DNA from 2 places in the Tardiphaga sp. 813_E8_N1_3 genome. Region 2 is predicted to be linked to the other one. Evidence: predicted binding sites of a transcription regulator. Region 2 holds the regulator's gene; the other holds the start of a gene.
The links. Region 2 encodes LexA, which represses DNA repair genes until DNA is damaged. Its sites were predicted from a motif close to TGTTCNNNNTGTGTTCNG; they were not measured.
Positions count from the first base shown of each region.

Region 1 (3,306 bases), 500 kb from region 2:
CGCGAGGCGACATCGCCGATGGTCTTCAAGCCGGCGCGGCGCAATCCGCGGATGATCGCCTCATCGGTGCCGAGCGTGAACAGCGGCAGCGGCGTCACTGCCTTGGCCTCCTCGCCCGCGGCGATGATCCGGCCATGTGCATATCGACTGAGCGTGCGCGCGCATGTCGATGTCCCCGCAATCGCTGCACTGACAATAAAACCCTGCCGCGACAGCGCCGCGCAGAGCTGCTCCATCAGTGCTGCCTCGCCACCGAACAGATGGGCACAGCCGGTGATGTCGAGAAACAGACCATGCGGCAGATCCAGCGCCACCAACGGTGTGAAGCGGTCGCACCAATCGGCGATGTCGGTCAGTACCTGCGTATCGGCGACAGGATCAGCATCGAATACCTGAATGTCCGGACAGACCGCACGGGCATTGGCGAGCGGCAGACCTGGTTCAAGGCCGAGCTTCGCCGCCGCATCGTCCAACGCGGAAATCTGCAGCGCATTGCTTTGCTTGGCGACGACAATACTTGCTTGCAGATTAGCTGGCGCGCCGTTGCGCGCGAGCTGACGTTTGATGCGGTCGGTTGGCAGGCGTGGCAGCCACAGGCTGAGGATGCGCCGATGTGTCACGGAAAACGCACTCATCACACTTCCATTCCATGATCCATTGCCCGTTCGGGCCGTGACGATTTCGAACCAGTTGCACGTCGAGTATGGGCGCGCCCCATGATTGCCAGGGCTTGAATGGCGGCGAATGCGCGGAGCGGATGATCCAGCGCGTCTCTGCCGTACTCGAGGCCGGAACGCCTGCAGTCCGCAGCAACAGGCACGTGACGCCCGACCCCCGCGCTGCCAGCGTGAGCTTGCGGCTGGCGACCAGGTCGAACTGTTTGCTGTCGCCCCAGGTCTCCAGCACGACGCTGCCCAGCGCATCGCAGGCCAGCGCATCTGCTGTGGTCCGCAATGCCGTCTCGACATCGGGCGCGCGCACGGCGACCAGCAAGCGCGGATCGAGACCGAGTTCGCGCCAGCCGCTCATGGCCAGCGCGCCGCATTCGCGTTCGGAGAAATCCTGCCGGATCCACAGCAGCGGCCGCTTTGCCGAGACACGATGCGCGAGGCCGGCGACAAAGCCTGTGGCCGCCGCGCTGTGACGGCCTTCGGCGAACACCTCATGCATGGTGCCACGCGCGAGCCCGCCTTGCAGCGCCGCGTCCGCCTCGGCATGACCGAGCGACACGCGATCCGGCGCATAGGTATCGCTGTGGGTCTCGATCCGTTCGATGCTGCCACGCAATTGCGCGAGCGTGGTCATGCGTGCGCCGGTCATGCGCCGCTCCTCGAAATTGTTTTGCCGTGGCGGGTTTTTAGTGAACCCATGCCGGCCCATTTGTTCATGATATGTTCTAATATAAAGCTAAGATGGCAAGCCGAGTCAATCGGGATCACGCAGCAATTTTTTCGCGAGTGAAATCAAGGAGATCCGATGAAGGGCCACGCTGTAACGGTCGCCTGGCCTTCGCCGTCAGATTACGAATTCACGCATCACGCGCCGCGTATCCATCTCGAATTCGAGATCGACCACCGGCGGCCGCGCAAAATGCCAGGTCATGCCCTGCCGCGAGGCACCGCGCTTGACCAGTTCATCGGCCACCACGGGATGGAAATCCTGCACCGTGTAGATCTGCGTCGCGGTGGTGTCCTTCCACGAGAAGCCGAAGGCGCCGAGGCGTTCTTCCATATTGCTCATGGTCATCCACGTTTTCTCCCGGAATGCGTCCGGCGAGGTCTCGCGATATCGCGTGATGCGCTCGGGATATGTTCCAGGTCCACCGCGCGCTTCAGCGCCACCCGCAATCACGAAAGTCGGCTTGGCACCGAGCGACGGCCGCGTAAACGAGAACGCGTAAAACGACGGCTCGCTCGGCGGATCGATTTCGAGACACACATTGCTGCGCGCGACGGGATTGTTGGTGCCGTCGAAGATGCCCCATTCAGCAAGCGTCTTGACATAGTGCTCGTTGAATTTTCGAAAACCAGCTTCGTCGACCACTGCAGGCGAGCGCAGTTCGCAGGCGCAGAACGATGTCAGCGGGCGATCGGCCGCGAGAATGTAATCGGCAATACGCGCAAATCCATCGGCCAATGGCAGCCATGTGTCGAAACGAACGCGCTCGATCTCGAAATCCGCATTGGCGGCAACGCCGCTGGAATACTGAAACACTGCGGGAATATAGCGATAATTGCCGGCTGGAAAATCGCGCGTCATGGGGTGGGTCCTGTGGGGGCCATGCGGGCCGCCAAAAGATAATGGCGGATCGCATGAAGCGATCCGCCATCCAACCTCAAACCATGTGCCCCCGCAAGCTCAGCTTCGCAAGGCCGCGTCCGTGCGATTAGGCCGTCCGCGTATGCTCCAAATCGAATTCCTCGATCTGCTTGGCGCGTTCCGTTTCCTTGCTGGCGCGGTGATCGGTGGCGACGGCGACATACACCGCGGGCAGCACGAACAGCGTGAACAGCGTGCCGATCATCATGCCGGAGACGACCACGAGGCCGATCGAGAAGCGGCTCGCAGCGCCTGCGCCCGCTGCAGTCAGCAGCGGCAGCAGGCCGGTGACCATCGCGGCCGTGGTCATCAAGATCGGACGCAGACGCACGCGGGCGGCCATCTCGATGGCCGAGCGACGATCGAGGCCTTCCTTGAGCTGCAACTCGTTGGCGAACTCCACCATCAGGATGCCGTGCTTCGAGATCAGGCCCACCAGCGTCAGCAGACCGACCTGGGTATAGATGTTGATCGTCGCCAGACCGAAGAACAGCGGGATCAACGCGCCCAGGATCGCCATCGGCACCGTGATCATGATGACCAGCGGATCGCGCAGACTTTCGAACTGCGCCGCCAGCACCAGGAAGATGATGATCAGCGCGAAGCCGAACGCCACCGCGAGCTGGTTGCCTTCCTGCACATATTGCCGGCTATCGGCGAGATAGTCGTGGTTGAATCCCGAGGGCAGTTGCTTGGCCGCCCCTTCGAGGAAGTCCACCGCCTGACCGACCGTGACGCCAGGCATCGGCACCGCCTGGAAGGTCGCCGAGTTCAGCTGGTTGTAGTGCGACAGCGCGTTCGGGTTGGTACCGGTCTCCACCTTCACCAGCGTCGACAGCGGCACCTGCTGCCCCGTCGTCGTCGGCACATAGTAGTTCGCCAGCGAATCCTGCGAAATGCGCATGCCACGCGGCACCTGCGGGATCACCTGATAGGAGCGCCCCTCGAGATTGAAGCGGTTGGTGTAGTTGCCGCCGAGCAGCGTTG
Region 1 is NZ_JBPWQE010000001.1:3,434,544-3,437,849, forward strand. It holds gene AB8A33_RS16455 (Y-family DNA polymerase) at 1-635, opposite strand, end outside; gene AB8A33_RS16460 (ImuA family protein) at 529-1,320, opposite strand; gene cnbZ (2-amino-5-chloromuconate deaminase CnbZ) at 1,516-2,259, opposite strand; gene AB8A33_RS16470 (MexW/MexI family multidrug efflux RND transporter permease subunit) at 2,387-3,306, opposite strand, start outside.
Region 1: AB8A33_RS16460 (ImuA family protein) is a predicted target of LexA. The motif match lies at 1,382-1,399, and genes of this name have one in related genera.

Region 2 (3,306 bases):
TCGGGCATGTGCTGTCGATCTCCGGCTATCATATGGCCGTCGTGGCCGGCGTGGTGTTCTTCGCGATACGCGCATTGCTCGCGTTGATCCCCGTCCTGACAGTGACGTTCCCGATCAAGAAAGTCGCAGCCACCGCGGCGTTGTTCGCAGCGCTGTTTTATCTGCTGCTGTCGGGCGCCGAGGTCGCCACGCAGCGTTCGTTCTTCATGACGGCCGTCGTGTTGATCGCTGTCATGGTCGATCGCCGGGCGGTGACGTTCCGCACGCTGGCGGTGGCGGCAATGGTCGTGCTGATCGTGGCGCCCGAAGCGCTGGTGCATCCGAGTTTTCAGATGTCATTCGCGGCGACGCTGGGGCTCGTCGCATTGGTGCAGATCGGCATGCCCGCGCTGTTTGCCTCGCCCGATCATTCCGCGACGGCGCGCGTGGCGCTATGGGGCGGACGCGAGATCGCGATGCTCGTACTCGCTTCGCTGGTAGCCGGCCTTGCCACCACGCCCTATGCCGCATTTCATTTCCACCGCGTCACGCCCTATGGCGTCGTCGCCAATCTCCTGGCGATGCCGGTGGTCTCGGCGATGGTGATGCCGGCGGGTATTCTCGGTTTGGTGGCCATGCCGTTCGGCTTTGATGGTGTGTTCTGGCGGCTGATGGATGTCGGCGTCCAGTGGATGATCGTGGTCACGCAATGGGTGGCAGCCTTGCCCGGTGCCATCGGCCGGATGCCGGCTTTTGGCACCGGGCCGCTGGTCGCCGCCAGCATTGGCATCATCGTGCTCGGATTGTTGCGCACGCCGTTGCGCCTAGCGGGACTTGGCGTGCTGGTGCTCTCGATCGTCTGGGCACTCCTGGTGAAGCAGCCGGATGTGCTGATCTCGGGGGACGGGCACAGCGTTGCGGTACGGGGCAGGGACGGGCGCCTGAATATGATGCGCAGCGCCAAGGATACGTTTCTGTTGAAAGAGTGGCTTGCCGGCGATGCTGACGCTCGGCTGCCAACGGATTCCTCCCTCAGCCATGGCGTGTCCTGCGACCGCGACGGATGCATCACGCCGCTGGCCGATGGCGCTCTGGTGGCGCTGGCTCTACAGCCTGACGCGTTCACGGATGATTGCGAGAAAGCGGTACTGATCGTCACGACGAAACAACCGCCAAAGGATTGCCGTGCGCTGGTGGTCGAACAGGATCGCCTGCAACGAAACGGTGCGGTGAGCTTGCAGCGAACTGCGAACGGCTTTGCGATGGATGCCGTGCGACCGCGTGGCCTGGACCGCCCGTGGTCGCGCGCCACCCCCGATGAGCCCCAGCACGATCTGATCCAGAACAGTCGCACGCCGCAAAACCGGCCGGTGGATGCGACGCCGGCGGAAACTGATCTTCAACCCGAAGATCAGTAATCCGCCGAGGCGACTGCCTTAATAGCGGCGATACAGGCCAATCAGCTTGCCTTGAATGCGCACCCGGTTGGGCGGCAGGATGCGGACTTCGTAAGCGTCATTGGCTGGCTCCAGCGCGATCGAAGCGCCGCGGCGGCGGAAGCGCTTCAGCGTGGCTTCCTCGTCGTCGATCAGGGCCACCACGATGTCGCCGGTGTCGGCGCTTTCGTTGCGCTGGATCAGCACCGTATCGCCGTCGAGAATGCCGGCGTCCTGCATGGAATCGCCGCGCACTTCGAGCGCGTAATGTTCGCCGGAGCCGAGCATGTCTGCGGGCATGCTGATGGTGTGGCTGCGGGTCTGCAGTGCCTCGATCGGCGTACCGGCCGCGATCCGGCCCATCACCGGGATGGCAACCGTGCGGCCATTGTCATCATCGCCGCTATTGCTGGCGATGCTGGCGGCCGTGCGTACCCTGCCGAGCGTGCCTTCGATGACGCTGGGCGTGAAGCCGCGGCGCCCGGTGCCGCCTGTGACCGGCGCGCCAAGCTCAGGCAGCTTGATGACTTCGATGGCGCGGGCCCGGTTGGGCAGACGACGTATGAAGCCGCGTTCTTCCAGCGCTGTGATCAGGCGATGGATGCCGGACTTCGAGCGCAGATCGAGCGCATCCTTCATCTCGTCGAAGGAGGGCGGGACGCCGGCTTCCTTCAGTCGTTGATCGATGAATCGCAGGAGTTCGTATTGTTTGCGCGTGAGCATCTGAAGCCATCCTCAGTTGACGGTGTCGGCCGCCGCGTGCGTTTCAAAGGGCCTTCGAACGGTGAGCCTCAGTCCAGAGACGATCGTTCGAAGATCGGTTGCGCGAGTTCGGGCACTCTCAAACTACTCAAAGCCACAGAATCTCGAAACAAATCATGAACGAACACTATATGTTCCATATGTGTTCTGCAATGCTTAATTTCCCGTCAAGAAGACGTATGTGGAGCCGAGCAAGGCAATGACTGAGGAAGTCGTTCCGGACCTTCCGCGAGCGCGTCAAACGACGGAAATGCGCGAGCAGACCGCTTGCAGTTACGCGGAAGGCGGCCGGCCGGAGAGTGGCAAAGGCGGCGGTGTCGTGGAGCCGGTCGCCAGCGAGCGCTGAACCATGATCGTGTCGGCCCAGCGGCCCGAGCGATAGGCGACGCCGGGCAGCAAGCCGACGCGGGCAAAGCCGAAGCTCTCATGCAAGCCGAGCGAGGCCGTGTTGTCGGCATCGATATAGCCGATGATTTGCCGAAAGCCGGCCGCCGCGCACACGTCGATCAATTCGCGCATCAACAGGCGGCCGATGCCGCGGCCGACATGTCCGTGGTGGATATAGATCGAGTGCTTGACCGTGTAGCGATAGGCCGGTCGCTTGCGGAACAGCACCACATAGGCATAGCCGACGACCTCGCCACCTCGGGTGGCGACGAGATGGGGAAACCGCTTGCTGCGCAGATTCTTGCGCCGATCTCTGAGATCGTCGGGCTGCGGCGTGTCGGCGTCGCTGACGCCTTCCTCGACGCCTTGCCGGATGTGCCGGCGATAGATCGCCAGCATGGCATCGACGTCGGTGTCGCGCGAGGGTCGTATGACGACCGGCTGTTCGAGTTCCGTTTGCAAATCAGGCTCCTTACGCGCTCCCTATTCGGAGACGACGTAAGTGTAAAGCCGGATCCGGCCATTGGCGTCGACCTTGCGGTAGATGCCCTGGATCTCGACGTCGAAGCCCGGGAACGTGTTGAAGCAGGTCTCGAACATCCTGAGATAATCGATCATCGGCTTGGACCGTTCGGTGAGCCGTTCTCCCGGTACGATCGTGGCGATCCCCGGCGGGTAGACCACGAACGGCGTCGTAGCAACACGCCCGAAGATCTCGTCGATGGGGAGGTAGTCGACGTCG
Region 2 is NZ_JBPWQE010000001.1:2,937,265-2,940,570, reverse strand. It holds gene AB8A33_RS14065 (ComEC/Rec2 family competence protein) at 1-1,397, shown strand, start outside; gene lexA (transcriptional repressor LexA) at 1,416-2,138, opposite strand; gene AB8A33_RS14055 (GNAT family N-acetyltransferase) at 2,451-3,026, opposite strand; gene AB8A33_RS14050 (Orn/Lys/Arg decarboxylase N-terminal domain-containing protein) at 3,048-3,306, opposite strand, start outside.